Regions from separate parts of the Pseudomonas sp. WHRI 8519 genome, predicted to be linked through region 1. Evidence: predicted binding sites of a transcription regulator. Region 1 holds the regulator's gene; each other region holds the start of a gene.
What was found. The regulator FliA, encoded in region 1, starts transcription of late flagellar genes. The targets are predictions, from matches to a motif close to CTAAAGTTTNNNNNNNNNNNGCCGNTAA.
Positions count from the first base shown of each region.

Region 2: a site for FliA is predicted at 2,663-2,690, ahead of ABRP30_RS03815 (methyl-accepting chemotaxis protein). Genes of this name have one in related genera too.
Region 3: a site for FliA is predicted at 5,643-5,670, ahead of ABRP30_RS26240 (methyl-accepting chemotaxis protein). Genes of this name have one in related genera too.
Region 4: a site for FliA is predicted at 2,262-2,289, ahead of ABRP30_RS02095 (methyl-accepting chemotaxis protein). Genes of this name have one in related genera too.

Region 1 is NZ_CP167996.1:4,382,465-4,390,301, reverse strand. It holds gene flhA (flagellar biosynthesis protein FlhA) at 1-1,009, shown strand, start outside; gene flhF (flagellar biosynthesis protein FlhF) at 1,021-2,328, shown strand; gene fleN (flagellar synthesis regulator FleN) at 2,422-3,255, shown strand; gene fliA (RNA polymerase sigma factor FliA) at 3,252-3,992, shown strand; gene ABRP30_RS19930 (chemotaxis response regulator CheY) at 4,097-4,471, shown strand; gene ABRP30_RS19925 (protein phosphatase CheZ) at 4,490-5,278, shown strand; gene ABRP30_RS19920 (chemotaxis protein CheA) at 5,291-7,522, shown strand; gene ABRP30_RS19915 (chemotaxis response regulator protein-glutamate methylesterase) at 7,569-7,837, shown strand, end outside.
Region 2 is NZ_CP167996.1:839,987-847,823, forward strand. It holds gene ggt (gamma-glutamyltransferase) at 1-548, shown strand, start outside; gene ABRP30_RS03815 (methyl-accepting chemotaxis protein) at 654-2,573, opposite strand; gene ABRP30_RS03820 (neutral zinc metallopeptidase) at 2,761-3,645, opposite strand; gene pcaH (protocatechuate 3,4-dioxygenase subunit beta) at 3,834-4,553, shown strand; gene pcaG (protocatechuate 3,4-dioxygenase subunit alpha) at 4,564-5,169, shown strand; gene trmA (tRNA (uridine(54)-C5)-methyltransferase TrmA) at 5,208-6,293, opposite strand; gene ABRP30_RS03840 (NCS2 family permease) at 6,290-7,585, opposite strand; gene ABRP30_RS03845 (MFS transporter) at 7,740-7,837, opposite strand, start outside.
Region 3 is NZ_CP167996.1:5,719,246-5,727,082, forward strand. It holds gene ABRP30_RS26210 (serine hydroxymethyltransferase) at 1-585, opposite strand, end outside; gene ABRP30_RS26215 (low specificity L-threonine aldolase) at 1,055-2,095, shown strand; gene ABRP30_RS26220 (hypothetical protein) at 2,266-2,748, shown strand; gene ABRP30_RS26225 (methyl-accepting chemotaxis protein) at 2,852-4,789, opposite strand; gene ABRP30_RS26230 (cell division protein ZapA) at 4,927-5,229, opposite strand; gene ABRP30_RS26235 (hypothetical protein) at 5,226-5,456, opposite strand; gene ABRP30_RS26240 (methyl-accepting chemotaxis protein) at 5,734-7,359, shown strand; gene gbcB (glycine-betaine demethylase subunit GbcB) at 7,569-7,837, opposite strand, start outside.
Region 4 is NZ_CP167996.1:454,439-462,275, forward strand. It holds gene ABRP30_RS02090 (methyl-accepting chemotaxis protein) at 1-111, opposite strand, end outside; gene ABRP30_RS02095 (methyl-accepting chemotaxis protein) at 294-2,210, opposite strand; gene ABRP30_RS02100 (16S rRNA (uracil(1498)-N(3))-methyltransferase) at 2,311-3,018, opposite strand; gene tatC (twin-arginine translocase subunit TatC) at 3,015-3,806, opposite strand; gene tatB (Sec-independent protein translocase protein TatB) at 3,803-4,177, opposite strand; gene ABRP30_RS02115 (twin-arginine translocase TatA/TatE family subunit) at 4,181-4,453, opposite strand; gene ABRP30_RS02120 (phosphoribosyl-ATP diphosphatase) at 4,479-4,814, opposite strand; gene hisI (phosphoribosyl-AMP cyclohydrolase) at 4,816-5,208, opposite strand; gene ubiB (ubiquinone biosynthesis regulatory protein kinase UbiB) at 5,282-6,901, opposite strand; gene ABRP30_RS02135 (SCP2 domain-containing protein) at 6,898-7,521, opposite strand; gene ubiE (bifunctional demethylmenaquinone methyltransferase/2-methoxy-6-polyprenyl-1,4-benzoquinol methylase UbiE) at 7,521-7,837, opposite strand, start outside.

The DNA of each region.
Region 1 (7,837 bases):
GGAAGTCGGCTACCGCCTGATCCCGCTGGTCGATCGCAACCAGGGTGGGCAACTGCTGGCTCGGATCAAGGGCGTGCGCAAAAAGCTCTCCCAGGACCTGGGCTTCCTCATGCCCACCGTGCACATCCGCGACAACCTCGACCTGCAGCCCAGCGCCTATCGCCTGACGCTGATGGGCGTGATTCTGGCCGAGGCCGAGATCTACCCGGACCGCGAGCTTGCCATCAACCCTGGGCAGGTCTTCGGTACCCTCAACGGCATCGCCGCGCGTGACCCGGCCTTCGGCCTGGAAGCGGTGTGGATCGATATCGGCCAGCGTGCCCAGGCGCAGTCGCTGGGCTACACCGTGGTCGACGCCAGTACCGTGGTGGCCACGCACCTCAACCAGATCCTGCAGAAGCATTGCCACGAACTGATCGGTCACGAGGAAGTGCAGCAATTGCTGCAGGTGCTGGGCAAGGCTTCGCCTAAACTTGCAGAGGAACTGGTGCCGGGTGTCATTTCCTTGTCGGGCCTGCTCAAGGTCCTGCAGGCATTGCTCGCCGAGCAGGTGCCGGTGCGTGACATCCGCAGCATTGCCGAGGCCATCGCCAATAATGCGGGTAAGAGTCAAGATACCGCCGCGCTGGTGGCGGCAGTGCGCGTCGGATTGTGTCGCGCCATCGTGCAAAGCATTGTCGGCGTTGAGTCCGAGCTGCCTGTGATCACGCTTGAGCCAAGGTTGGAACAGATTTTGCTCAATAGTCTGCAAAGGGCCGGGCAAGGTCAGGAAGACGGTGTTCTTCTGGAGCCGAGCATGGCCGAAAAGCTGCAGCGTTCGTTGATTGAAGCGGCCCAGCGTCAGGAGATGCAGGGCCAGCCGGCCATCCTTCTGGTGGCCGGCCCGATCCGTGCCATGCTGTCGCGCTTCGGCCGCCTGGCTGTACCGAATTTGCATGTTCTGGCGTATCAGGAAATACCGGATAACAAGCAAGTCACCATCGTTGCCACCGTGGGCCCCAACGGCTGAGGTAGTGGGTTATGCAAGTTAAGCGTTTTTTCGCCGCCGATATGCGCCAGGCCATGAAGCTGGTCCGTGATGAGCTGGGCTCCGACGCCGCCATCATCGGTAACCGGCGCATCGCTGGCGGTGTCGAACTGACGGCCGCGCTGGACTACAAACTGTCCGCGTTGGCCCCGCGCGTGCCCAATGCCGAGCTCGAGCAAGAGCTGCGCAAGACCCAGACGCGCATCGCCACTGCCCAGGCTGAGCTGGACAACCGCAGTGATGCCAGCGAAGGCAGCCGCCAATTGTTCGCCGGGCAGTCGCTGACCGCCTCGCAGCCCTTGATCGAACCGCATGTGGACGTGCCGGCCCCTGCAGCACCTGCTGCGCCGGCAGCGGTCGACCCGCGCTTGTTCGATGCGATGCGCTCTGAGCTGTCGGGCCTGCGCGAGCTGCTGGAAGTGCAGCTCGGCTCGCTGGCCTGGAACCAGCTGCAAGGCAGCAAACCGGCGCAGGCCAACCTCTGGCGCCGGCTGCAGCGCATCGGCCTGTCCGGGCCGATCGCCCGCGAGCTGCTGGACCTGATCGCCGAAATCGAAGAGCCACGCCAGGCCTGGCGCATGCTGCTGGCGCACCTGGCACGCATGATCGAAGTGCCGGAGATCGAGCCGATCGAAGAGGGTGGCGTGATCGCCATGGTCGGCCCTGCCGGTATGGGCAAGACCACCACGCTGGCCAAGCTGGCGGCGCGCTATGTCCTCAAGTACGGCCCGCAGAACGTGGCCCTGGTCAGCATGGACAGTTTCCGCATTGGTGCCCAGGAGCAGCTCAAGACCCTGGGGCGTATCCTCAACGTGCCGGTGACTTATGTAGACCCCGGCCAGTCGCTGGCCCAGGCGTTGGAGCCGCTGCTGCGCAAGCGCGTGGTGCTGATCGATACCGCCGGCCTGCAGGCCAGCGACCCGGCCCTGCGCATGCAGCTGGAAAGCCTGGCCAGCCGCGGCATCGCTGCGAAGAATTACCTGGTGCTGGCCACCACCAGCCAGAAGCAGGTGCTGACGGCCGCCTACCACAGCTACAAGCGCTGTGGCCTGGCCGGCTGCATCCTGACCAAACTCGATGAAACGGCGAGCCTCGGCGATGTGCTGAGCCTGGCCATCAGTCATGAACTGCCCGTCGCCTATCTTACCGATGGCCCGCGCATTCCTGACGACCTGCACTTGCCGCGGGCGCACCAACTGGTTAGCCGCGCGGTCAATGTGCAGTTGCAGGATGAGCCCAGCGAAGAGGCCATGGCCGACATGTTCGCTGATCTCTATCACAACCCAAGGAGAGCGGGTTGATGATCAAGCGTATGCAAAATACCTACACCAAGGGGACCGCTGTCATGCCCCACGTGTGGCTTGGGTCCAAGCGAGACAAGGTGAACAACGAACATGGGTAGCATGCATCCCGTACAGGTGATCGCCGTGACCGGTGGCAAAGGTGGCGTCGGCAAGACTAACGTTTCAGTGAACCTGTCCCTGGCACTGGCCGAACTCGGCCGCCGGGTCATGCTGCTTGACGCCGACCTGGGCCTTGCCAACGTCGACGTGTTGCTGGGCCTGACCCCCAAACACACCCTGGCCGATGTCATTGAAGGGCGCTGCGAGCTGCGCGACGTGCTGTTGCAGGGCCCGGGCGGTGTGCGCATCGTGCCGGCGGCCTCCGGCACCCAGAGCATGGTGCACCTGGCGCCGGCCCAGCATGCCGGGCTGATCCAGGCCTTCAGCGAGATCGGCGACAACCTCGACGTGCTGGTGATAGACACCGCTGCGGGGATTGGTGACTCGGTAGTCAGTTTCGTGCGTGCAGCCCAGGAAGTGCTGCTGGTGGTGTGCGACGAGCCGACCTCGATCACCGACGCCTACGCGCTGATCAAGCTGCTCAATCGCGATTACGGGATGAACCGTTTCCGCGTGCTGGCCAACATGGCGCAAAGCCCGCAGGAAGGGCGCAACCTGTTCGCCAAGTTGACCAAGGTCACTGATCGCTTCCTTGACGTTGCCCTGCAATACGTCGGCGCCGTGCCGTATGACGAGTGTGTGCGCAAGGCGGTGCAGAAGCAGCGGGCAGTCTACGAAGCCTTCCCTCGTTCCAAGTGTGCGCTGGCCTTCAAGGCCATTGCCCAGAAGGTCGACAGCTGGCCGCTGCCGGCCAACCCGCGCGGGCATCTGGAGTTCTTCGTCGAACGCCTGGTGCAGCCAACCAGTGCAGGGCCGGTCCTATGAGTGCGAGCGGGTTCAAGATGTACAGCAAGGCGTCCAAAGACGCCCAGTACGATCTGGTTGAACGCTACGCGCCGCTGGTCAAGCGCATTGCCTACCACCTGCTGGCGCGCCTGCCTGCCAACGTGCAGGTGGAAGACCTGATCCAGGCCGGCATGATCGGCTTGCTTGAGGTCGCCAACAAATACGACGCCAGCAAGGGCGCCAGCTTTGAAACCTACGCCGGCATCCGCATCCGCGGCGCCATGCTCGACGAGGTACGCAAAGGTGATTGGGCACCGCGTTCGGTGCACCGCAACACGCGTATGGTCAGCGATGCGATGCGCGCTGTGGAAGCAAGAACCGGCCGCGACGCTAAAGATCATGAAGTTGCGGCCGAACTCAAGTTGAGTCTCGATGATTACTACGGGATTTTGAACGATACCCTGGGTAGCCGCCTGTTCAGCTTTGACGACCTGTTGCAGGACGGCGAGCACGAAGGGCTGCACGAGGAGGGCGCCAGTGGCCAGGTCGAGCCGTCGCGCGACCTGGAGGACGAGCGCTTCCAGGCCGCCCTGACCGATGCCATCGCCAACCTGCCGGAGCGCGAGCGGCTGGTACTGGCGCTGTACTATGACGAAGAGCTGAACCTCAAGGAAATCGGTGAGGTACTGGGGGTCAGCGAATCGCGTGTCAGCCAGCTGCACAGCCAGTGCGCCGCGCGTTTGCGCAGCCGTCTTGGGGAATGGCGGGCGCGTTGAGCCCGGGGTCGTTGCAGTCGTTTTCACGTTGTACCGAATTGATTGAATGCGCGCTCGGGGCCGAGCGCGTTTGAGACTGCTTGGAGGTCTAATTGAACAAAGACATGAAAATCCTCATCGTTGACGACTTTTCGACGATGCGGCGGATCATCAAGAACCTGTTGCGTGATCTGGGCTTCACCAATACCGACGAAGCTGACGACGGCACCACGGCGTTGCCGATGCTCGAAAGCGGCCATTACGACTTCCTGGTGACCGACTGGAACATGCCTGGCATGTCCGGTATCGACTTGCTGCGCAAGGTACGTGCCCACGAGCGCCTGAAGGGTATGCCGGTACTGATGGTGACGGCCGAAGCCAAGCGCGACCAGATCATCGAAGCGGCTCAGGCCGGTGTGAATGGGTATGTGGTCAAGCCGTTCACCGCCCAGGTGCTCAAAGAAAAGATCGAGAAGATCTTCGAACGCGTCAACGGCTGAACAAAGTCAGGGGGCGCCATGGAATCAACACAAACGTCTTTGGGGGAGTTTGAGTCAACCCTGAAGAAGCATGCTCAGGAACTGGTCGAAAGCCTGGAACGGGGCCGGTTCGGCGAGGCGGTGCAGCTGATTCATCAGCTCAACCAGACCCGCGACCGCGGCTTGTATCAGGAAGTCGGCAAGCTCACGCGCGAGCTGCACAGTGCGATCGTCAGCTTCCAGATCGACCCGCGCATGCCGCAGGCCGAGGAAGTCTCGCAGATCACCGATGCCACCGAACGCTTGTCCTATGTGGTCAAGCTGACTGAAGGCGCCGCCAACCGCACCATGGACCTGGTGGAGGAGAGCACGCCCGTGCTCAACGACCTGGCTGCTGAAGCGCAGAGCCTCAGTGTCGACTGGCAGCGTTTCATGCGCCGCGAAGTCGCTGCGCCGGAATTTCGCGAGTTGGTCAAGCGTGTCGACAGTTTCCTGACGCACAGCGCTGAAGGTAACCGCAAGGTATCCGGCCACCTCAATGACATTCTGCTGGCTCAGGACTATCAGGACCTGACCGGCCAGGTGATCAAGCGGGTGACTGCGCTTGTGACCGAAGTCGAAAGCAATCTGCTCAAGCTCGTGCTGATGGCCAGTCAGGTCGACCGTTTTGCCGGTATCGAACATGACCACCAACAGCTGCGCGCGGAAAAAGATGAAGAAAAATATCCGGCTCGGGGTGAAGGTCCGCAGATTCATGCCGATAAGCGTGAAGACGTCGTGTCCGGTCAGGACGATGTCGATGATCTGCTGTCCAGCCTGGGTTTTTGAGGAGCACGTTTAATGAGCTTCGGCGCCGATGAAGAAATCCTTCAGGATTTCCTGGTAGAAGCCGGCGAAATTCTTGAGCAACTGTCCGAGCAACTGGTCGAGCTGGAAAGCCGGCCCGATGATGCCGACCTGCTCAATGCGATCTTTCGCGGTTTCCACACTGTAAAAGGGGGCGCCGGCTTCCTCCAGCTCAATGAGCTGGTGGAGTGCTGCCATATCGCCGAGAACGTGTTCGACATCCTGCGCAAAGGTGAGCGCCGGGTCGACGCGGAACTGATGGACGTGGTGCTCGAAGCACTGGACACGGTCAACAGCATGTTTGGCCAGGTGCGCGAGCGCAGTGAAGTCACCCCGGCCACGCCCGAGTTGCTGGCGGCCCTGGCACGCCTGGCCGAGCCGGCTGGCCCTGAAGCGGCTGCGCCGGTGGTCGAGGCTGCGCCTGCGCCGGCCGAACCTGCCGCCGAGGCCGACATCACCGACACCGAATTCGAGCAGCTGCTCGACTCGCTCGATGCGGTCAAAGCCCAGGCAGCCGCTGCCGAACAGCAGCTGCAAGGCGAAACGCTGTCCGGTTCGGGTGACGAGATCACCGACGACGAATTCGAATCGTTGCTCGACCAGTTGCACGGCAAGGGCCAGTTCTCGGCCGAAGGCGTTGCCACAGAGCCTGTGGCCGCTTCTGCCAGCGCGCCAGCCAGCGACGAGATCACTGACGAAGAATTCGAGTCGCTGCTCGATCAGCTGCACGGCAAGGGCACGTTCCAGGCGGATGCGCTGCCTGCTGCCGTGGCTCCGGTGGCCAGCGAAGCGCCAGCTGCCGGTAGCAGCGATGAAATCAGCGAGCACGAGTTCGAGGCACTGCTCGATCAGTTGCATGGCAAAGGCAAGTTCACCGGCGATGCGGTCACCGCCGAAGCGCCCGCCGCCGTTGCCACCCCTGTGGCCGCCAAGGCGCACAGCCAGCCTGTGGCCAAGCCGGCACCTGCACCTGCACCTGCACCTGCTGCGGCGGCCAAGCCCGCCGCGCCGGCCCGCGCGCCTGCACCTGCTGCCGAGAAGCACGCGGTGAGCGAAGCGGAAACCACCGTGCGCGTCGATACGGCGCGCCTGGACGAGATCATGAACATGGTCGGCGAACTGGTGCTGGTGCGTAACCGCCTGGTGCGCCTGGGCCTGAACAGCGGTGACGAGGCCATGTCCAAGGCCGTGTCGAACCTGGACGTGGTCACTGCCGACCTGCAGACCGCGGTGATGAAAACGCGTATGCAGCCGATCAAGAAAGTCTTCGGCCGCTTCCCGCGCCTGGTCCGCGACCTGGCCCGCCAGTTGAAGAAAGAGATCAACCTGGAACTGGTCGGTGAAGAGACCGACTTGGACAAGAACCTTGTCGAGGCATTGGCCGACCCCCTGGTGCACTTGGTGCGCAACGCGGTTGACCACGGTGTGGAGATGCCTGAAGAGCGTGAAGCGTCGGGCAAGGCGCGTACCGGCCGCGTGGTGTTGTCGGCCGAGCAGGAGGGTGACCACATCCTGCTGTCGATCTCCGATGACGGCAAAGGCATGGACCCTAACATTCTGCGCGCCAAGGCGGTGGAAAAGGGCCTGATGGACAAGGACGCCGCCGACCGTCTGAGCGAGTCGGACTGCTACAACCTGATCTTCGCCCCAGGCTTCTCGACCAAGACGGAAATTTCCGATGTGTCCGGCCGTGGTGTCGGTATGGACGTGGTCAAGACCAAGATTTCCCAGCTCAACGGCTCGATCAACATCTTCTCGGCCAAAGGCCAGGGTTCGAAGATCGTCATCAAGGTGCCGCTGACCCTGGCGATCATGCCGACCCTGATGGTGATGCTGGGCAACCAGGCGTTCGCCTTCCCGCTGGTCAACGTCAACGAAATTTTCCACCTGGACCTGTCGCGCACCAACGTGGTCGACGGCCAGGAGGTGGTGATCGTGCGCGACAAGGCGCTGCCGCTGTTCTACCTCAAGCGCTGGCTGGTCCAGGGCCAGGTGCACGAGGAGCAGCGCGAGGGCCATGTGGTGATCCTCTCTGTGGGCACCCAGCGCATCGGCTTCGTGGTCGACCAACTGGTGGGCCAGGAAGAGGTGGTGATCAAGCCGCTGGGCAAGATGCTGCAGGGCACCCCGGGCATGTCCGGCGCCACCATCACCGGTGACGGTCGCATTGCGCTGATCCTCGACGTACCGAGCATGCTCAAGCGTTACGCGGCGCGGCGTATTTGATTTCGGTGGCGCGCCCTGCGGGGCTGCGCCACCTAATGGAGTGTTTATGGCAGTCAAGGTCCTGGTGGTGGATGATTCGGGTTTCTTCCGCCGCCGCGTCTCGGAAATCCTCTCGGCGGACCCGACGATCCAGGTCGTCGGTACCGCGACCAACGGTAGGGAAGCGATCGACCAGGCGCTGGCGCTCAAGCCCGATGTCATCACCATGGACTACGAAATGCCCATGATGGATGGCATCACCGCCGTGCGGCACATCATGCAGCGCTGCCCGACACCGGTGTTGATGTTCTCCTCGCTGACCCACGAAGGCGCCCG
Region 2 (7,837 bases), 2.6 Mb from region 1:
ACGCGGTCAGCAATACCTATACCCTCAACCTCGACTACGGCAGTGGTGTGGTGGTCAAGGGCGCGGGCTTCCTGCTCAACGACGAAATGGACGACTTCAGCGCCAAGCCAGGCGCAGCCAATGCCTTCGGTGTGGTGGGCGGTGATGCCAACGCCATCGAGCCGGGCAAGCGCATGCTGTCGTCCATGAGCCCCAGCCTGATGACCCGCGATGGCAAGGTCGAACTGGTGATCGGTACACCGGGCGGCTCGCGGATCTTCACTTCGATCTTCCAGGTGATGAACAACCTGTACGACTACGGCATGCCCCTGGACAAGGCCGTCGCGGCGCAGCGGGTGCACCACCAGTTGCTGCCCAAGGACACCATCTACTTCGACAGCTATGCACCGCTTACCGGCCCGGTGGCCGATGAGCTGAAGAAGATGGGTTATGTGCTCGAGGATCAGGGCTGGGAGATGGGGGATATCCAGGCGATCCGCGTCAACGGGGCGAAGCTTGAGACGGCTTCGGATCCGCGTGGGCGCGGGGTGGGGATGGTCGTTAAATAACCGGCTGCCAGCTCTGCCAGTATCGCGGGCAAGCCGGCTCCCATCGCTATCGAGGGAGCCGGCTTGGCGGCAAGGGGCCGCCAAGCGTGCCTCAACAGGCTAAGGTCAGACCCGGAACTGGCTGACCAGCGTCTGCAGGTGCCCACCCAGGCGTGCCAGCTCGACACTGGACGCCGCCGTCTCGTCACTGGCCGCTGCGGTCTGCTCCGACACATCGCGCACATTCAGAATGCTGCGGCTGATCTCCTCAGCCACCGCGCTCTGCTGCTCGGCTGCTGCGGCAATCTGCTGGTTCATCGACTGGATGCTCGACACCGTGCTGGTGATGTTTTCCAGCGAAGTGCCGGCCTTGCGCGCCAGCTCGACACTGCTGTCGGTCAGGGTGCGGCTGCCTTGCATGGCGTTGGCCACTTGCTGGGTACCGTGTTGCAGGCCTGCCACCAATTCTTCGATCTCTTCGGTGGATTTCTGCGTGCGCTGGGCCAAACCACGCACTTCGTCGGCGACCACGGCAAAACCACGCCCTGCCTCACCGGCACGGGCCGCTTCGATGGCTGCGTTGAGCGCCAGCAGGTTGGTCTGTTCGGCTACCGACTTGATCACATCCATGACGCTGCCGATCTTCTGGCTTTCCTGCTGCAGCAGGTTCATGGCTTCGGTGGAGCGGTGCACTTCCTCGGCTAGGCGTTCGATCTGGCTGATCGCTTCGCCAACCACGCGATCACCTGCGCGTGCTTCGTTGTCGGCACCGGTGGCTGCGTGGGAAGCCTGTTCGGCATTGCGCGCGACTTCCTGAACGGTCGCGGCCATTTCGTGCATGGCGGTAGCGACCTGGTCGGTTTCGACCTTCTGGCTGTTTGCGCCGGCGCTGGTCTGCTCGGTGACCGCCGACAGTTCCTCAGCGGCGCTGGCGATCTGTGTGACACCGTCGCGGATGCCGGTGATGAGCTCGCGCAGGGTGGTGCCCATGCGGGCGATGCCCTGTTGCAGCACGCCGATCTCGTCGCGGCGGGTAACCCTTAGGTCGTGGGTGAGGTCGCCACCGGCGATGCGCTCCACCGCTTGCAATGTGTCGTGCAGCGGCCGGGTGATCTGGCGCGTGATCAGCACCGCTGCCAGCACACCGACCAGCAAGGCCAGCAACGTGGCGATGGTCTGCAGGCTGCGTGCCTGGGCGCTCTCGGCGTCGCGGCGGTCGATCTGGATCTTGTACAGCGCATCGCTGCGCTTGACGATGTCGCCGCCTTGCACGGTCATCTCGGCACGGGCGGTGGTGATTTCGGCGACTGCAGCGCGGAACTGGCGCACGGCTTCACGGTAGGTCTGTATCGATTGCTCCAACTGCTGCACCCGCGTGGCTTCGGCGGGCAGCTGACGCTTCAGGGTGTCGATCTCGGCAAGGGCCGCCTCCAGCTGGCGCAGGGCGGCTTGTTCGTTGGCCGCAGAGTTGTCGGCAATGTAACCGCGCACATCCACCCGCACTTGCAGCAGTTGCTGGCGCGCCTTACTGATCAGTTGGTATTGAGCCAGGCGCACGCTATCGGCCTCGGGACGGCCCATGACCTCCTCGCCCAGCAGCTCCATGGCCTCGTCGGCCTTGGCTGCCGATACGTTCATCGCGTCACGTGCAGCCAGCGAGCCTTTGTAGCCTGCACGCATCTTGTTCAGCGAGACTTCGTACTCGCTGATGGTCTGGCCGAGCTCTTTGAGCAGCTTGACGTTTTCCGGGCTCTTGAAAGTACTGACCAGGTATTGCTGCTGTTTGCTGAAGGCATCCAGCTTGGCCTGGGTGTTCGCTGCTGCAGCATCGTCGCCATTGGCGATCATGTACTGCAAGCGCGCGACGCGCAGGTCGGTCAGGTCTTTGTTGAGCTTGCCGATGTCGCCCATCCAGTTGCTGCGGTCGATGAGGCTGCCCAGGCTGGTCCAGCCGGTGAGGGCCAGCAGGCCGGTGAGGACCAGCACCAGGCCGAAGCCCAGGCCGAGTTTGAGGTTGACGCTGATGTTGGCAAACCAGCTGTTCATGCACGCTCTCCAGAAATGATTTCGCTCACTTGATCAATTGTCGATCGCTAGGCGTTGTTGTTCTGGATGCCCGCTGAATCGTGCAGGGGTTATCGGCAAATGGCGGGGAAGCTGAAACGCTTTTTCGACTCAATTGCGACACCGCGCACGGCAGCTGGCATGCCATGCGCAGGGGGGCCTCGAAACGTCAAAGGTTGGGCGCACTGAACGTGTCGCAGCTGTTCACGTCGCCTTGGGCAAACCCGGCCTTGAACCACCGCACCCGCTGCGCCGAGGTCCCATGGGTAAAGGAGTCCGGGACCACGCGCCCCTGGCCTTTTTGCTGCAGCCGGTCATCACCGATGGCATTGGCTGCATTCAGCGCTTCCTCGACATCCCCCGGCTCAAGCCAGTTCAGCCGTTGCTGCGCCTGGTATGCCCATACCCCGGCCAGGCAGTCGGCCTGCAACTCCTGGCGCACCAGCAAGCCATTTTCACCCTCCAGGCGCTGGCCTGCGCGGCGCGCCGCATCGACCTTGGCCGACACGCCAAGCAACGTCTGCACGTGGTGGCCGATCTCGTGGGCGATCACGTAGGCCTGAGCGAAGTCGCCGGCAGCGGCGAAGCGGGTTTCCATTTCACGGAAGAACGACATGTCCAGGTACACCCTTTGGTCAGCAGGGCAGTAGAACGGCCCCACCGCCGCTGAAGCGAAGCCGCAGGCGGAATTGACCTGGCCGCTGAACAGTACCAGCTTGGGCTCGCGATACTGCTTGCCAGCCTGGGAGAACAACGCCTTCCAGGTGTCTTCGGTGTCGCCCAGGATCGACGCGACGAACTGGGCCTGCTCGTCGTTGGCCGCTGGGGCCTTGTTGCCCACGCTGCTTGGAGCCTGCTGCTGTTCCATTTGCCCGGTGAGCTGACCGAGGATCTGCAGCGGGTCCTGGCCAGTGAGCCAGCCGATGCCGACGATCAGAAGGATGGCCCCGAGCCCGAGGCCCTTGCCACCGCCAAAGCGCATGCCACCACCGCCGCCACCTTGGCCACGGGCATCGACCACGTTGTCGCTACGACGGCCTTTTCGCCATTCCATGAAGTGCACTCCAGAGCGTGAAACATGAAGACATAGGTTAGTTCACGCCAGCCAAAGGTACTAATGCATAACCATTTGGTTAAGTAACGGTGGGCGGAATTCAATATTCATCTGCTTCGACCTATCCGAAACTGCAAGTCCGCCTGCGAACCACAGGTGTTTTGATAACTCCAAGAGAGGAAAACGGCATGCCCGCCCAGGACAACAGCCGCTTCGTGATCCGTGATCGCAACTGGCACCCCAAGGCCCTGACGCCCGACTACAAGACTTCTGTTGCCCGCTCGCCGCGCCAGGCATTGGTCAGCATTCCGCAGTCGATCAGCGAAACCACCGGCCCGGATTTCACCCACCTGGGCTTCGGCGCCCACGACCATGACCTGCTGCTCAACTTCAACAACGGTGGCCTGCCGATTGGTGAGCGCATCATCGTTGCCGGCCGCGTCGTCGACCAATACGGCAAGCCAGTGCCCAATACCTTGGTAGAAATGTGGCAAGCCAACGCCGGTGGCCGTTATCGCCACAAGAACGATCGCTACCTGGCCCCGCTGGACCCGAATTTCGGTGGCGTCGGCCGCTGCCTGACCGACAGTGATGGCTACTACAGCTTCCGCACCATCAAGCCCGGCCCCTACCCATGGCGCAACGGCCCGAACGACTGGCGCCCGGCGCACATCCACTTCGGTATCAGCGGCCCGTCGATCGCCACCAAGCTGATCACCCAGCTGTACTTCGAGGGCGACCCGCTGATCCCGATGTGCCCGATCGTCAAGTCGATCGCCAACCCTGAAGCGGTGCAGCAACTGATCGCCAAGCTCGACATGAGTAACGCCAACCCCATGGATTGCCTGGCGTACCGCTTCGACATCGTGCTGCGCGGCCAGCGCAAGACCCACTTCGAAAACTGCTGAGGACCCCGCCATGCCAATCGAACTGCTGCCGGAAACCCCCTCGCAGACCGCCGGCCCCTACGTACACATCGGCCTGGCCCTGGAAGCGGCCGGTAACCCCACCCGTGACCAGGAAATCTGGAACCGCATGGCCAAGCCAGAGGCGCCGGGTGAACACATCCTGTTGATCGGCCATGTGTACGACGGCAACGGCCACTTGATCCGCGATTCATTCCTTGAACTCTGGCAAGCCGATGCCAATGGCCAGTACCAGGATGACTACAACCTGGAAAACGCCTTCAACAGCTTCGGTCGCACCGCCACCACCTTCGATGCCGGTGAGTGGACCGTCCAGACCGTCAAACCGGGGGTGGTGAACAACGCTGCCGGTGTGCCGATGGCCCCGCACATCAACATCAGCCTGTTTGCCCGCGGCATCAACATCCACTTGCACACGCGGCTGTACTTCGAGGATGAGGCCGAGGCGAACGCCAAGTGCCCGGTGCTCAACCTGATCGAGCAGCCGCAGCGCCGTGAAACCTTGATTGCCAAGCGTTGCGAGGTGGACGGCAAGACGGCATATCGCTTCGATATCCGTGTTCAGGGGGAAGGGGAGACGGTCTTCTTCGACTTCTGATACAACTGGGGCCGCAAAGCGGCCCCAATTTCCGCCAATCAGCGTCGAACCAGCAATACCCCACTTTCCATGTGGTGGGTATACGGGAACTGGTCAAACAGCGCACAGCGTTCGATGCGGTGCGTGTCCTGCAACTGCTCGATGTTGGCCGCCAGCGTTTCCGGGTTGCACGAGATGTACAGAATCCGTTCGAAGCGCCGCGTCAGCTCGCACGTATCCGGGTCCATACCCGCACGTGGTGGGTCGACGAACACCGTACCGAAGGCATAACGCGTCAGGTCGATCCCTTCCAGCCGGCGGAACGGGCGAACCTCATTCAGCGCTTGAGTCAGCTCTTCTGCCGATAGGCGCACCAGCCGCACGTTATCCACAGCGTTCTCTTCCAGGTTGCTCAGGGCGGCATTGACCGAGGTCTTGCTGATCTCGGTGGCCAGCACCTGGCGTACCCGGGTAGCCAGCGGCAGGGTGAAGTTGCCGTTGCCGCAGTACAGCTCCAGCAGGTCGTCATCGCGCTCGCCGAGGGCGTCGTAAGCCCAGCTCAGCATCTTCTGGTTAACCGCGCCGTTGGGCTGGGTGAAGGCGCCTTCGGGCTGGCGATAGCTGAACACGCGGCCAGCCACGTCGAGTTTTTCCACGGCGTAATCACGGCCGATGACCAGCCGCTTGCCTTTGGAGCGGCCGATCAGGCTCACGCCCAATTCTTCGGCCAGCTGCCGCGCTGCCACTTCCCAGGCCTCGTCCAGCGGGCGGTGGTAGCAGAGGGTGATCATCGCATCGCCGGCGAGGGTGGTGAGGAATTCCACCTGGAACAGACGATTGCTCAGTTCTTCACTGGCCTGCCAGGCCGCCTTGAGGCGTGGCATCAGTGCATTGATGCGCTCGCTGGCAATGGGGAAATCGTCGATCAGGATGGCCTTGTGCTTCTCGCCCGGGGCGAACATCGCATAATGGCGCTGGCCGTCCTCGCGCCACAGGCGGAACTCGGCACGCAAGCGATAATGCTCGCGCGGCGAGTCGAACACAGCGGGCTGCGGCGCACCGAAGGGGGCCAGCAGCTCGCGCAGGCGGGTAACCTTGGCCTGCAGTTGCGCGTCGTAGGCGCTTGGGTCGAAGACAGCACTCATGCGTTGAACCAGCCCAGCTTGATGACGAACAGGATGGAAAGGATCACCAGTGCCGGGTTCAGCTCGTGGCGGCGGCCGGAGATCAGTTTGACCGCAGTCCAGCAGATGAAACCGAAGGCGATGCCGTTGGCGATCGAGTAGGTCAGCGGCATGGCCAGGGCGGTGACCACTACCGGTGCGGCCTCGGTCACGTCGTCCCAGTTTATTTCCGCCAGGCCCGAAGCCATCAGCACGGCGACGAACAGCAGCGCCGGTGCGGTGGCGAAGGCCGGTACGCTACCGGCCAGCGGGGCGAAGAACAGCGCCAGCAGGAACAGCACGGCCACCACGATGGCGGTCAGGCCGGTGCGGCCACCGGCGCTCACGCCTGCCGCCGACTCGATGTAGCTGGTGGTCGTCGAGGTGCCCAGCAGCGAACCGGCCATGGCCGCGGTGCTGTCGGCGATCAGGGCACGGCCCATCTTCGGCATGTGGCCGTCCTTGCCCATCAGGCCGGCGCGTTTGGCCACGGCGATCAGGGTGCCCGAGTTGTCGAACAGGTCGACGAACAGGAACGCGAAGATCACGCTGACCAGGCCCACGTCCAGGGCCCCGGCGATATCCAGCTGCAGGAAGGTCGGTGCCAGCGACGGTGGCATCGACACGATACCGCCGAACGGTGTGACGCCCATCGCGATCGCCGCGACCGTCACTGCGAGAATGCCGATCAGCACCGCGCCGCGCACCTTGAGCGATTCAAGGCCCACAATCAGGAAGAAACCGAGCGTGGCAAGAATGACCGACGGCTGCTTGAGGTCACCCATGCCCACCAAGGTGGCCGGGTTATCGACGACGATGCCGGCGTTATGCAGGGCAATCAGCGCCAGAAACAGGCCAATGCCCGCAGCGATGGCCGAGCGCAGCGGCAGCGGGATGCTGTTCACGATCCACTCGCGAATGCGGAAGATCGACAGCAGGAAGAACATCACCGCCGAGAGGAACACTGCGCCCAGCGCCACCTGCCAGGTGTGGCCCATGTGCAGGACCACGGTGTAGGTGAAGAACGCGTTCAAGCCCATGCCTGGCGCCAAGGCGATCGGGTAGTTGGCAATCAGGCCCATGGTCGCCGAGCCGATGGCCGCAGCCAGGCAGGTGGCGACGAAGATCGCGCCCTTGTCCATGCCGGTTTCGCCGAGAATGCTCGGGTTGACGAACAGGATGTAGGCCATCGCCAGGAAGGTGGTGACGCCCGCAAGAATCTCGGTGCGCACGTTGGTGTTGTGTGCTTTTAGTTGAAACAGCCTTTCCAGCATGCCCGCTCCCCGAGGCGCCCCCGGCGCCGTGAATGTATCGACCCCATCAGCAAAGCACAGGCCGCAGCGGCTGCCGTGGTTTTGCGTGGGGAGGAAAAAAGCCGCGCATCATACCAGCATGACTGGCAGGGGCCTATGGCCGTTCAGGCCGCCGTCAACCATTGTGCAATCGATCCCGCGTAGCCAGTGTCGGGAACAGCTTTATCCACACGCCGGTCACCACCAAGGTGCCCACGCCCCCCAGCACCACCG
Region 3 (7,837 bases), 1.3 Mb from region 1:
ACCGACCTTGTCGGCGATGGCGCGAAAGCGTGGGAAATCGAGGGTCTTGGAGTATGCCGAGAAGCCGGCAACGATCATCTTCGGCTTGTGCTCGACGGCCAGGCGCTCGACCTCGTCGTAATCGATCAGCCCGGTGTTGGTATCGATGCCGTACTGCACGGCGTTGTACAGCTTGCCCGAAGACGACACTTTGGCGCCGTGGGTCAGGTGGCCGCCGTGGGCCAGGCTCATGCCAAGGATGGTGTCACCGGCCTGCAGCAGGGCCAGGTAAACCGCGCTGTTGGCCGAAGAGCCGGAGTGCGGCTGAACGTTGGCGTAGTCGGCGCCGAACAGCTGCTTGGCGCGCTCGATGGCCAGCGCCTCGACCTTGTCGACGTGCTCGCAGCCACCGTAGTAGCGCTTGCCTGGGTAGCCTTCGGCGTACTTGTTGGTCAGGCCGCTGCCTTGGGCCTGCATGACGCGCTTGCTGGTGTAGTTTTCCGAGGCGATCAGTTCGATGTGATCTTCCTGGCGCTGTTCTTCGGCATTCATCGCCGCCAGCAGTGCGTCGTCGTAACCCTGGATCTGGTCTTGCTTGCTGAACATCGTGGTTCTCCCGGCAGCGATCGTTTCTTGTCTGTAAGGCACTGTGGCCCTTTGTGGCGATGGTATGACTGGCCGGGGAGGGTCAGATGCCTGCGCACGCCTTGCAATGGCGCGTTTACGACATTCGCTTTTTTGTTGCTCGCAACGGCCCTATCGCCGGCAAGCCGGCGCCCACCGGACTGCGGCAGTGTTCGAGGCCTGGGTCTTATCTGCGGGGGCTGGCCTGCGGCAGTTCTTGAGGCTGGCACCGTATTGGTGGGAGCCGGCTTGCCGGCGATGGGCTGCGCAGCAGCCCTGATCAGACTGACTGCCCCACCGCTGCCAAGGCCACTGGAGCCCCGCCAGGCACCGCTCACCGGCGGTTCGACCGGCATGAGAACCCCACACCAGCAACCGTGCAGAGCTTGTATAGGCAACCGCTGAATCGATGGTTTAGAGTGCTGTTCTGCTTCGTTCACAGGACCGTGTCATGACAGACAAAAGCCAACAATTCGCCAGCGACAATTATTCCGGTATCTGCCCCGAAGCCTGGGCAGCGATGGAAAAGGCCAACATCGGCCACGACCGCGCCTACGGCGACGACCAGTGGACCGAGCGCGCCGCCCAGTACTTCCGCGAGCTGTTCGAAACCGACTGCGAAGTGTTTTTCGCCTTCAACGGCACCGCCGCCAATTCGCTGGCCCTGGCCTCTTTGTGCCAGAGCTACCACAGCGTGATCTGCTCCGAGACCGCCCACGTAGAAACCGATGAATGTGGCGCGCCGGAGTTTTTCTCCAACGGCTCCAAGCTGCTCACCGCGCCCAGCGTCAACGGCAAGCTGACGCCGCAATCGATCCGTGAAGTGGCGCTCAAGCGCCAAGACATCCACTACCCCAAGCCACGTGTGGTGACCCTGACCCAGGCTACCGAAGTAGGTACCGTGTACCGCCCCGATGAGCTCAAGGCGATCAGCGCCACCTGCAAAGAGCTGGGCCTGAACCTGCACATGGACGGCGCGCGGTTCACCAATGCCTGCGCATTTCTTGGCTGCAGCCCGGCCGAGCTGACCTGGAAGGCCGGCGTGGATGTGCTGTGCTTTGGCGGCACCAAGAACGGTATGGCGGTCGGTGAGGCGATCCTGTTCTTCAACCGCGACCTGGCCGAAGACTTCGACTACCGCTGCAAGCAGGCCGGGCAACTGGCCTCGAAAATGCGCTTTTTGTCGGCACCCTGGGTGGGGCTGCTGGAAAACGGCGCCTGGCTGCGCCATGGCAACCACGCCAACCATTGCGCACAGTTGCTGGCGTCGTTGGTGAGTGACCTGCCGGGGGTAGAGCTGATGTTCCCGGTAGAGGCCAACGGGGTGTTCCTGCAGATGCCGGAGCCCGCGTTGGAAGCGTTGCGCGCCAGAGGCTGGCGCTTCTACACCTTCATTGGCAGCGGCGGGGCGCGGTTCATGTGTTCATGGGATACCGAAGAGGAACGGGTGCGCTCACTGGCAGCGGATATCCGTAGCGTCATCGGCGCCTGACGTAATTGCATGGCGGGCCTTACGGCCCGCCAAACCGCTTGTTCAACAACGCTTACAACAGCCTTGCACTGAATGTCACCTGACAGTTCTGCCAGTTTGCAGCCCGTCACAGAGCTTTTATGTTCTTCGGGGCCACAACCCTCAGTGGCTGAGTTTTACGAGGACGTATCATGGCCACTAAAATATTGATCAACGATAACGAATTGCCAGGTATTGAAGCCGCGAACCTCAAGTACTTCCGCGCTCTCAAGCCTGGGCACTACTTTAGCCACCATGGAACCTCAGGCACCGTGGTCAAGATCTCGCAGGAACGGCTCAACGGCGACGAGAGCGTGGCAATCACGCTGGATAAATCCCAAAAGGCAAAAGTTTCAATCAGTGAAAGAACCCGGAATGCGCTCAAGGCAACCATTGAGCAACGCACTGCAAACAGCACTGAAACCATCGTGTATCTCATCACACCGCATGATGAAAGCTATGAAATTGAAGGCATTTCCGATAAATACATGCTCGTCAATTTATTGCAGGACGATAAGTTAGAAATCATCAGCGACGGCGACGAACTCAAGTACTCGGTCAAAGAACAGCAGTTCGAGTATAAAGTGCTGGACAACATATCTTGGTGGATCACTGAAACCAAAGACTCAGCATGAGCATCTTTTGGGTTAGCCGCCCACCGTAGCAACGCCGCTTCCATTGGCGCCGGCACTCCGGGAGCGGCATTGGTCACGATGGACCGTAACCTGGCCTGCGTGTTTAAAGCTTGAACCCACCCATCTGCCGGGCCAGGTCATCGGCCAGCCCGCGCAACGCCTGGCACTCCTGCCGACACCCCTGCACTTCCGCCGCGGTCTGCCTGGCCAGGTCAGAAATCCCCTGCACCGTGCGGTTGATCTCCTCGGTCACCGCCGACTGCTCTTCCGTCGCCGTGGCCACCTGGTGGTTCATGTCGCTGATGTGCTCGACCTGGTCGGTAATCGCCCCCAACGAGGCCCCGGTTCGCTGGCTCGACGCCACGCCACTCCCCGTCGCCTGCTGCCCCGCCTGCATCGACGTCACCGCCGAACCTGCGCCGTGCTTGAGGCGCTGGATCATCTGCTGAACCTCATCCGTGGACACCTGGGTACGCCGCGCCAGCGTCCGCACCTCATCGGCCACCACGGCAAAGCCGCGCCCCATCTCCCCTGCCCGCGCCGCCTCGATGGCAGCATTGAGCGCCAAAAGGTTGGTCTGCTCGGAGATGCTGCGGATCACCGCCAACACTTCATCGATGGAGGCGACTTCGTCGGCCAGTTGCGCCACCGCATCCGCCGCCTTGCCGATATCACCCGACATGCCCTCGATACCCTGGATCGACCGGCGTACCACTTCACGCGCCTGCAAGGCTTCCTCGCGCGCTGACTGCGAAGCTTGCGCAGCATCGCCGGCGTTGCGGGCAATGTCCTGCACGGTAAGCCCCATTTCGTGCACGGCGGTGGCGACCATTTCGGTCATTTCCTGCTGCCGCCCGGAACGTTCAGCCGTGTTGTCCACCACCTGCGTCACCTGCTCGACCGCACGATGCAAACGCTCGGTGGTGCGCAGTACTTCGCCGATCAGGCCGCGCTGGCTGTCGAGAAATCGGTTGAATCCGCGGGCCAGTTCGCCCAGTTCGTCCTGACGCGAATCGTCCAGACGATGGCTGAGGTCGCCGCCGCCACTACCAATCTGCACCAACGCGGCAGTCACTCGGCGCACAGGCTGTACCAAGCCACGCGCCAGCACCACCACCAGCAACAGCGAGAGCAGCGCCACACCACCGCCGATCAACGTGGTAAGCCAGAGCGCCTGACGCATCTGTGCATAGATCTCTGCCTCCGGCACCTCGGCAACCAAGGTCCAGTTCAGGTCGCGCAGGGGTAAGCCCAAGGCCAGAAAGTCTTCACCATCACGCTGGAATCGGCTGGTGCGCAAACCCGGCTCACCGCTGATCACCGCCTTGGCCGCCTGTTCATCGAGCTGCTGCGCGAGCTGTCGCTTGCCGCTGAGGGCAGCGTCCGGATGCACCTGGATCAAGCCATCGTTACGTACCAGAAACACCTTGCCGTGCTCGCCAAAGCTGAAGTCATGGATCAGTTGTGACAACTCGGTCATGCGCAGGCCCATGCCGGCCACACCGACCAGCTTGCCGTCCTTTTCCACACGGTAATCGATGAACAGCGCCAGCTCGCCCGTGGAACCGTCGATATCGATATTGATCAGGCGCTCGGCGCCGCTGTCGATGTAGCCGTAAAACCACGTGTCTTTGGGGTTGTCGCGGCTGAGGGTGCGGTCCAAGCCATTTTCGTTGTAGTAGTGGCCGGTTTCGGTCGAGGCGAAAAGCGTGGTGAAGGCCTGGTTGCGCTGCTTTGCGGCCTGCAGGTATTCGATAAAGCGTGGCATTTCGCCGGCGTCTTCACCAGCGGCCAGCCAGTCACGCAGCAGCGTGTTGCCGGCGATGTCGGCTGCGGCGACCAGCGGCTTGCCGAGCATTCGCTCGATGTCGTTGCGGATGGCTTCGATGCTGGCCGGGAGGGCTGTGTCGACCAGATAGCGATCGGTGAGGCGGTTGAGCGCTACGGTGAAAATGATCACGACCACCAGGATGCTCGCCAGCAGTGCCGCGCCCATGCTCGCGATCAATTGCCACTGGATACTTCGACGCCAGATACCCATGCCCCTTCCTCCCCAGGAATAATTGTTTGGGGGAAAGTGTATACACTCAGGTATCCATTAATACCAGCGACCTGCGACAAGGTTGAAGACACTGCGGGGGCAGGCAAACCCGTCCCCGCAGTACTGACAGCGTGCTTTTACTGCTCGGCGATGGTCCGAACGATCGCGTCCACCGTGGCGTCGATCTGTGCCTGTGTACGCTCCAGTGTCTGCTGATGTTCCTTCTGCAGTTCAACCTGCTTGGAACACAGATTCAGGGCGGCCAGCACCAGCAGCTTATCGCCGATCAGGGTCGGGTACGAACGTTTGGTTTCGGCAAGGGCGGTGTTGAGCATGCGTACCGCCTGCGCCAGGGTTTCTTCCTGGCCTTCGGGCGCCTTGATCGAATAGTCGTTGCCGAGGATCGACACGACATTGACCGGCTGCGCTTGCAGTCTCATGCGCCGACGACACCTGCGCTGGCGCGTTCAACCAGCGCCTGGATGCGCGCAGCGGTGGCACCGTGCTTTTCTTCCTGCTCCATCAACGACAGTTGCAGGGTTTCGTTCTCTTCCTTGGCTTGGGCCAGTTCCTGGCCAAGCGTGGTGTTCTGCTCGGTGAGTTGAGCGTTTTTCTGCATCAGGTCGCTGACCAGTTGCTCGAGTTGATTCAGGGAGGCTTCCAGCATGGGGTCTATCTCGGGTTGTTGCAAAGGGCGCACACGATAAAGAAAAGTGTGAGCACTCGCCATTAAATATCGGAATCTCAAGGTTTCTAACCCGCAGATTGACAGGGTATCGGGCGCCTTGTTCCGACTTGGGTCAACCGCCGGTCAGGTAAATGGATAGCAGGCTCACAATTTTTGCCGTTCACACTCAAGACTGGCCGGTCACGACCGATAGCCAGGCAAGTCATATTTCGTCGCAGGGAACGCGTCCACTCCTTTTGCCTGGATTCGTCCCGCCATGTCCCTACGCAACATGAATATCGCCCCCCGCGCCTTGCTCGGGTTCGCCTTGATCGGCTTGCTCATGCTCGGCCTTGGTATCTTCTCGCTCATGCAGATGGGCAACATCCGCCAGGCGGGCCTTGCCATCGAAAACATCAGCGTGCCCAGTATCAAGACCCTGGACGAGCTGACCTCGCTCAACCTGCGCCTGCGCACCCTCTCCTACCGATTGCTGCTCAACCGCGAACCGGAAGTACAGCGCGACACCCTCAACCTGTTGGACCAGCGCAACGCCGAGATCGACCGCGCTCGCCAGGCCTACCTGCCACTGATCAGCGCGGCAGACGAACAGGCCGCCTTCGACCAGTACACCGAACTGCTCAACCAGTACCGTCAGCTGGAATCGCGCATGCGCAGCCTGAGCCAGGCCAACCGCACTGATGAACTGCGTGACCTGCTCAACCGCGACCTGCTGGCCAACTCCGAGCAAATCAACAAAGTCATGAACACCCTGGTGCGGATCAACACCGACCAGACCCGCGCGACCAACGAAACCGCCGCCAACCAGTACTCAGCGGCCTTCGTCCTGGTAGTCGGCCTGCTGGTTGCCGCAGCCGTGCTGACCTTCCTCTGCGCGTTGCTGCTGACCCGCAGCATCGTCAAACCTATCGACGAAGCCCTCAAGGCCGCCGAGCAGATTGCCGACGGTGACCTGACCCATACCATCCGCGCCGAAGGCACCGATGAGGCCGCGCGCCTGCTGCGCGCGATGGGGCGCATGCAGGAAAAATTGCGCGACACCCTGCAGCAGATCGCTGGCTCCGCTACCCAGCTGGCGTCGGCCGCCGAAGAGCTGAACGCCGTTACCGACGAGAGCGCGCGTGGCCTGCAACAGCAGAACAATGAGATTGAGCAGGCCGCCACGGCGGTGACCGAAATGACCAGCGCCGTCGAGGAAGTGGCGCGTAACGCTGTGAGCACCTCAGAAGCCTCCAGCGAAGCCAGCCGCTCGACCGGCGACGGGCGTGACCTGGTGCTGGAAACCGTAGGCGCCATCGAGCGGATGAGCGGTGATGTGCAGGCCACCGCCAAACTGATCACTCACTTGGCCGAACAATCACGCGACATCGGCAAGGTACTGGATGTGATCCGCGGCCTGGCCGACCAGACCAACCTGCTGGCGCTCAATGCGGCCATCGAAGCGGCGCGGGCCGGCGAAGCGGGCCGTGGGTTTGCGGTGGTGGCGGATGAAGTGCGTGCGCTGGCACACCGTACCCAGCAATCGACCAGCGAAATCGAACGGATGATCGGCAGCATCCAAGGCGGCACCGAACAGGCGGTCGAATCGATGCGCACCAGCACCGAACGCGCCGAGTCGACGCTGAACATCGCCAAGGGCGCCGGTATGGCGCTGGACACCATTGCCGGGGCAGTGGCGCAGATCAATGAACGCAACCTGGTAATCGCCAGCGCGGCGGAAGAACAAGCCCAGGTAGCACGTGAGGTTGACCGCAACCTTGTGAACATCAATGACTTGTCGGTGCAGAGCGCGACCGGCGCACATCAGACCAGCGCAGCGAGCGCAGAGCTGTCGCGCCTGGCTGTGGATTTGAATGGGCTGGTGGCGCGCTTTCGCACCTGAGAGCACCAGGGCCGCTTTGCGGCCCAATCGCCGGCAAGCCGGCTCCCACAGGGTCTGCGCCAGCCGTTAGAAATCGGGTAAAACCATTGCTCCCAAAAATGGCCTGCCCCAGGACATTGGATTGGTGTCCAACCTCTTGGGGGCAGTCCATCCTGTGGGAGCCGGCTTGCCGGCGATTGGGCTGCAAGGCAGCCCCAGCCATTAGCGGATCAGTAATCGATCCGCACGTCCCCTTTGGGTACGCTGCAGCACGACAGGATATAGCCCTCGGCTTCATCTTCCTCGGTAATCCCGCCGTTGTGCTCCATCTCCACCTCGCCACCCAGCTTGAGCACCTTGCAGGTCCCGCAGATGCCCATGCCGCAAGCTTTGGGGATCATCAGCCCGACCTTGGCCGCCGCCGCATGCACGGTCTCGCCAGGAACGACCCGGATGCTCTTCTCGCTGCCGATGAACTCCACCAGGTTGAGCTCGGACA
Region 4 (7,837 bases), 2.2 Mb from region 1:
CCAGCCGCTGACGGCAGTGGCCACGGTGAGCAGCAGTACCACGGCAAAACCCAGAGCGAGTTTGGCGCCGACGCTGATGTTGCCAATCCTGCGGTTGAGGTAGCCGAACATGGCAAGTCTCCATCCAGTTGAGTAGGGGAGCCATGCCGGCGTTTTACTGGCATGACACCCCTGCCCATCGGCGGAAGGCTTGTAGGACTTGACCTGAGAATTGGGTAGGAAATTTCAGCAGCGCGCTTGGGAATTCACACTGGCCCCACGGCCGACTCGCCGGCGATGGGGCCAGTACGGGTTTACAGCCTGAAGCGCCTTACCAGGTCTTGCAGGTGGGTGCCCAGCCGCGCGAGCTCGACACTGGAGCTGGCCGTCTCCTCGCTCGCCGCCGAGGTCTGGTCGGAGATATCCCGCACATTGATCACGCTGCGGTTGATCTCCTCAGCGGTTGCACTTTGCTGTTCAGCGGCGGTGGCAATCTGCTGGTTCATCGCCTGGATCGACGATACGGTCCGGGTGATGGTCTCCAGCGAAGTGCCCGCGCGGCGGGTCAGCTCGACGCTGCTGTCGGTGAGCTGGCGGCTGGCGTCCATCACGCTGGCCACTCGCTGGGTCCCGCTTTGCAAGCCGGCAATCAGCTCTTCGATCTCTTCGGTGGACTGCTGGGTACGCTGCGCCAGGCTGCGCACTTCGTCGGCGACCACGGCAAAGCCGCGTCCGGCCTCACCGGCCCGCGCCGCTTCGATGGCCGCATTCAGCGCCAGCAGGTTGGTCTGCTGGGCCACCGACTTGATCACATCCAGCACGCTGCCGATCTTGTCGCTTTCGGCCTTGAGCTGGTTCATCGCCTCGCTGGAGTTGACCACTTCACCGGCCAGGCGCTCGATTTGCGCCACGGCTTCACTGACCACCCGATCACCTTCACGCGCCTGTTGGTCGGCCATCAGGGCCGCTTCCGAGGCTTGCTCAGCGTTGCGTGCCACCTCATGCACGGTGGCCGCCATTTCGTTCATGGCGGTGGCCACCTGGTCGGTTTCGACCTTCTGGTTGCTGACCCCGGCGCTGGTCTGTTCGGTTACCGCCGAAAGCTCTTCGGCGGCGCTGGCGATCTGCGTGACACCGTCACCGATACCCCCTATCAGTTCACGCAGGCCTTGGGTCATGCGCTGCATGCTGGCCTGCAACTGCCCCAGCTCGTCACGACGGGTTGCCAGAAGGTCCTGGCGCAGGTCGCCGTTGGCCACGCGCTCGGCGGCGGCCAGTGTCTGGCGCAGTGGCACGATGATCTGCCGAGTGATGGCCCAGGCCGCGATCAGGCCCAGCACCAATGCCAGTGCCGTGGCGCAGGCAAGCAGGGCCTTCGCCTGGCGCGAGCCTGCATCGCGGACTTCGGTCTGCGAAACCGTCATCTTCTGGCTGTTATCCATCAGCACGGTGCCTTGATCAGTCATCACCTGCAGGGCCTGATCACTGGCCAATTGCGCGCTACCGAACTGGTTGACCGCATCGCGGTAGGCGGCGAGGGCCGACAACGCGTCGTCGAGGCTGGCGGCATATTCGGCGGGCAGCTTGGCGGGTAGCGCCTTGAGGTTGGTCATGGCCTGGTCGATGGCGTTGAGCGCAGTCTGCTGGTAGTTCGCATCGCCACTGTAGGTGTAGCCGCGCACCTGGAAGCGTGCTTGCTGGAGCAGGGCACTGACCTCTACCGTGCTGTGATAGGGCGTGATGTCGCCGGCTTGCAGCAGGCGTTCCTGCACCTTGCTGATAAGTGCGGCTGCCTTGTCGGCGCTGTCACCCAATACGCTTCGGCTGGCTTCGCGGCGTTGCCCGGCCTGCTTGAGGTCGGCGAAAGCTTGCTGGTATTTGCGCACCGCCTCCTGCTGTTGCTGCAGGCGCTGATGATCGACGGGCTGTTCGATCTGGCCAAGCATCAGGCTGATCTGGCGGTCGAGGCTAGCGAGGGCCTTCTCCAGTTCGCCGATCGCCGCTTCGCTGCGTTCGCGCTGGTAGTGCTGCCGCGCGATGCGCAGTTCCTGGGTGCCTTGGCTGATGACCGAGATATTGCCCAGCTTGTCACCACGGTCGATGATGCTGTCCATGCCTTGCCAGCCCGTGAAGGTGATGGCCAGGGTCAGTAACAGTACCAGGCCAAAGCCCAGCCCCAATTTGCGATTGACGCTCACATTTCCCAGCGTTTCGGTAACCCATCGGAACATGTTCGACTCCCCGGTAAACTTGGCAGCACGGATTATTGTTGTGTTGCCTAGGCATCGGCCTGCGCCGTGGAAACTTGATGGGAAAAACCTGACCCGTTTGTCAGAAAATCCTTGAGAGCAAGGCTGTTACGGCGGTTTCCACACGCAGGATGCGGTCACCGAGCTGTACTGGCGCGAGCCCTGCCTTGCCCAGCAGTTCGACTTCGTACGGAATCCAGCCACCTTCGGGGCCAATGGCCAGTGTTACCGGGCCTTCGACGGCGCGCGGGCAGGCGGGGTAGGGGCCGGGGTGGCCGACCAGGCCTAAGGTGCCTTCGGCGATCGCGGGCAGGCGGTCTTCGACGAACGGTTTGAAGCGTTTTTCGATGAGCACCTCGGGCAGCACCGTGTCGCGGGCCTGTTCCAGGCCCAGTATCAGGTTGTCGCGGATGCTCTCGGGGCTGAGGAACGGCGTCTGCCAGAAGCTTTTCTCGACCTTGTAACTGTTGACCAGGATCAACCGCTGTACCCCCAGCGTGGCGACGGTCTGGAACAGCCGGCGCAGCATTTTCGGCCGTGGCACGGCAAGCACCAGCGTCAGCGGCAGCTTGGCCGGCGGCGGCTGGTCGAAGCCGACTTCAAGCTCGGCTTCGTGCTGTGCCAGGCGTACCACGGTAGCGGTGCCCATCAGGCCATTGATGCGGCCTACGCGCAGGCTGTCGCCGACCACTACGCGGTGAATTTCCTGCATATGGGTGAAGCGCCGATCGGCAAGGACGACGCGGTCGGCCGACACGAAGTCGGCCTCTTCAAGAAGCAAAAGATTCACGGCTGGGTCGCTGGCGGCTGGTCGTTATGGTCGTTTGCCGCTTCGTCTTCGGCATGGCTGCGCTTGCGGATCAGGCTGCCGCACAACACGCCGATCTCGAACAGCAGCCACATCGGCACGGCGAGCAAGGTCTGCGAGAAGATGTCGGGCGGGGTCAGGATCATGCCGACCACGAAACAGCCGATGATCACGTAGGGGCGGATTTTCTTCAGGTATTGCACGTCGACCACGCCGATCCACACCAGCAGCACCACCGCGACCGGGATCTCGAAGGCAACGCCGAAGGCGAAGAACAACGTCATGACGAAGTCCAGGTAACTGGAAATGTCGGTCATCATCGACACGCCTTCCGGCGTGGCGCTGGCGAAGAAGCCGAAGATCAACGGGAACACCAGGAAGTAGGCGAAGGCCATGCCGGCGTAGAACAGGAAGATGCTCGACACCAGCAGGGGGATGGCGATGCGCTTCTCGTGGCGATACAGGCCCGGGGCGATGAAACCCCAGATCTGCTGCAGGATGAACGGGATCGCCAGGAACAGCGAAACGATCATGGTCAGCTTGAACGGCGTCAAGAACGGCGAGGCCACGTCGGTGGCGATCATCGTGGCGTGGGCCGGCAGGTGTTCGCGCAGTGGTGCCGAGACCAAGGTGTAGATCTGCTGGGCAAAGGAGAACAACCCGGCAAAGATCAGGAAGATGGCAGCCACGCAGCGCAGCAGGCGGGTGCGCAGTTCGGTCAGGTGCGAGACCAGCGGCATGGGCTGGTCGTCTTGCGGTTTTTCGCTCATGGGGCTCGCGGCGGTTGAGACTGTTCGGGCTGCCCAGGTGCAGGGGCAGGCGCTACCGGTGCCGACGTTGGCGTGGCAACGGGCTGCTCGGTGGCCCCTGCAGCGGGTGGCGGGGCAGGCGGCGTCAGCGGGTTGAGGATGCGCTTGGCTTCCTGTTCCATCTGCATGATGTGCTCGTTGTGCAACTGGCGGCGGATGTCATCGGCGCCAATTTCGCGCTCGACTTCCATCTTGATCGAATTGAAGCTTCGTTTGAGCCGGCCGATCCACAGCCCTGCAGTACGCGCGGCACCGGGCAGGCGCTCGGGGCCGAGCACCAGCAGCGCTACCAGGCCGACGAGCAGTAACTCGCTGAAACTCATGCCGAACATGGCTCAGTCTTTCCGCTGCGGCTCTTGGACCGGCTGGGCCTGGCCCTCGATGGTCTGGCCCTGTGGTTGTTGTGCGGTGTTCTGCACGGGCGGTACCGGCTGGGCAGGCGGTGGGGTCTGCTCGGCGGGTTTGCTTTCTTCTTCGTTCATGGCTTTGCGGAAGCCCTTGATCGATTCGCCGAGGTCACTGCCGAAGTTCTTCAGCTTCTTGGTGCCGAACACCAGGACGACGACGACCAGCAGGACGATCCAGTGTTTCCAGTCAAAAATACCCATGGTGCTCTCCTAGAATGCTATTGAGTCAGGCCGAAGGCCCGCGAGCGGCCTTTTCATCGTGCCCGGACAGGCCGAAGCGGCGCTCCAGCTCATCGAGCACGGCTTGTGGATGCTGGCCCAATGCACTGAGCATGACCAGGCTATGAAACCACAGGTCGGCGGTTTCATAGATGACATCACTGTAATCCTTGCTGACCGCAGCGTCCTTGGCAGCAATGATGGTCTCGACGGACTCTTCGCCGAGCTTTTCGAGAATCTTGTTCAGGCCCTTGTGGTACAGGCTGGCGACGTAGGAGCTGTCGGGGGCCGCTTGCTTGCGTTCTTCGAGCACTTCGGCCAGGCGGTTGAGGGTGTCGCTCATGTCAGTGTCCTGCGTTGTAGATGGCATCCGGGTCTTTCAGCACCGGATCGACGGTTTTCCACTGGCCGTCTTCGAAGACGCGGTAGAAGCAGCTTTCACGGCCGGTATGGCAGGCGATATGGCCCAGTTGCTCGACCATCAGGATGATCACGTCGGCATCACAGTCCAGGCGCATTTCGTGCAGCTTCTGCACATGCCCCGATTCCTCGCCCTTGCGCCACAGCTTGCCACGCGAGCGCGACCAGTAGATGGCGCGTTGCTCGGCGGCAGTGAGTGCCAGCGATTCGCGGTTCATCCAGGCCATCATCAGTACGCGTCCGGTCTTGTGGTCCTGAGCGATCGCCGGTACCAGGCCATCGCTGTTCCACTTGATCTCGTCCAGCCACTCTTTCATCGTCGACTCCAAAACCGGGCCCGCTTCTGTGCCGGGCCCTTTGCGCTAGTGTGCCAGCCAGCAGCGCGGCTGGCTATTGGCGCACGATCAGGTAAAGGCCGGCTGCCAGCATCAGCCACGCCGGCCAGGCGGCCGGGGCGGCCAGGCTGGCGGCCTCGGCGGCGCCTGCGGCCAGCACCGCACCGCCGCCCAGCAGGCCGGCACCGAGCAGGCGCAGCGCCCAGCGGTCGCCCTGGCGACGCCGCTCGGGCAGCTGCGGGTCGTGCAGATGCGGCTGGGAAAGACGTTCGAGCAGGTCGCGGGTCATGCCGGCCAGGTGCGGCAGCTGTTCGGCCTGGCTGTACAGGTTGCCGAACATGGCCTTGGGGCTGTAGCGCTCGCGCATCCAGCGTTCCAGGAACGGTTTGGCGGTGCTCCACAGGTCAAGGTCAGGGTACAGCTGGCGGCCCAGGCCCTCGATGTTGAGCAGCGTCTTCTGCAGCAGCACCAACTGCGGCTGGACTTCCATGTTGAAGCGCCGGGCTGTCTGGAACAGGCGCATCAGCACTTGGCCGAAGGAAATGTCCTTGAGCGGTTTTTCGAAGATCGGCTCGCACACGGTACGGATGGCCGCTTCGAATTCATTGGCCTTGGTATGCGCCGGTACCCAGCCCGAGTCGATGTGCAGCTCGGCGACGCGGCGGTAGTCGCGCTTGAAGAAGGCGATCAGGTTGCGCGCCAGGTAGTCCTGGTCTTCGGCGGTGAGGCTGCCGACGATCCCGCAGTCGATGGCGATGTACTGAGGGCTCCACGGTTTGACGGTGCTGACGAAGATATTGCCGGGGTGCATGTCGGCATGGAAGAAACTGTGGCGGAACACCTGGGTGAAAAACACCTCCACACCGCGCTCGGCCAGCAGTTTCATGTCGGTGCGCTGGTCTGCCAGGGTGGCCATGTCGGTCACTGGCACGCCGTAGATGCGCTCCATCACCAGCACCTTGGGGCGGCACAGGTCCCAGTAGACCTGGGGCACGTACATCAGCTCCGAGCCTTCGAAGTTGCGCCGCAGCTGGCTGGCGTTGGCCGCCTCGCGGAGCAGGTCGAGCTCGTCGTAGATGGTTTTTTCGTAGTCGCCGACGATCTCCACCGGGTGCAGGCGACGGGCATCGGCCGAAGCCCGCTCGGCGCCCTTGGCGATCAGGAACAGCCAGGCAAGGTCCTGGGCGATCACCGGCTTGAGGCCCGGGCGCACGACCTTGACCACCACTTCCTCGCCGGTCTTCAGGCGCGCGGCATGCACCTGGGCCACCGAGGCGGAGGCCAGCGGTTCGACGTCGAAGCGGCTGAACACTTCACCCACCTTGGCGCCAAGCTGGCTTTCGATAAGCGCCACGGCTTGTTTTGGGTCGAACGGGGGTACACGGTCCTGCAGCAGCATCAGCTCATCGGCGATGTCGGTGGGCAGCAGGTCGCGGCGGGTGGACAGCAACTGGCCGAATTTGATGAATATCGGCCCCAGGTCCTGGAGCGCCAGGCGCAGACGGGCCCCCCGGCTGAGTTCGGAGTGCCCGCGAGGCAACCAGCGCCACGGCATCAGCAGGCGCAGGCTGCGCAGCCACCACGGCAGCGGTAGGTCGAAGAGCAGGTCATCGAGGCGGTAGCGGATCACCACGCGCTGGATGCGAAAGAGACGACGGACGGCGAGCAGCTTCATGCGTTATCGCTGGTATCAAGGGATCGGGAGAGGCGCTGCAGGCGCGCCTCGAGGCGTTCTGTATCGACCTTCAGGGTGTCTAGCTCGATGAAGGCAGCTTCAGCTTCGCGCTTGCCTACCAGGGTGCGCGACTCTTCGGCCAGGTACTCGGACAGGTTCTGGCTGAAGCGTGCCAGGCCTTGGCGGGTCCAGCGTGCACGCAGGCGCACGTGGCCGGCGAGCAGCGCAGTGGCGACCGGGCCGAGCCAGCGCTGCAGTTCGTGCTCCCAGTCCAGTTCCAGGTCCTGCAGTATGCCGAACAGGTCGAGCAGCACGGCAGTGTCGCCATGCAGTTCGACCTGAGGGCTATGCAGCACAGCGGTCTTGTCCTTGGCCACGGCCAGTTGCAGCAGGCTACCGGCCGGCGCGCGCAGGCTGCAGTCGACCTCGCCTTGCCAGTGTGCGGCGAGCATCAGGCCCTGTTCATCGGGCAGGATGAACACTTGCAGGGCCGGCTGGCGACAATCGATTTCGATGACCTTGCCTTCCAGCGCACCCAGCCGCGGCAATGCCGTGCTGTCCAGGCGCAGGACGCGGTTCAGGCCATGTTCGACGCTGGCGAGCAGCCCTGCCAGCAACATCAGGGCTTGATTCCCCGGTGCACGGCGACGATGCCGCTGGTCATGTTGTGGTAGGTGACCCGGTCGAAACCGGCATCGACCATCATGGCCTTGAGGGTTTCCTGGTCGGGGTGCATGCGGATCGACTCGGCGAGGTAACGATAGCTCTCGGAGTCATTGGTGATCAGCTTGCCGGCCAGGGGCATGAAGGCGAACGAGTAGGCGTCGTAGGCCTTGGACATCAGTTTGTTGGTCGGCTTGGAGAACTCCAGGATCAACAGGCGCCCGCCCGGCTTGAGCACACGCAGCATCGAGCGGATGGCCTCGTCCTTGTGGG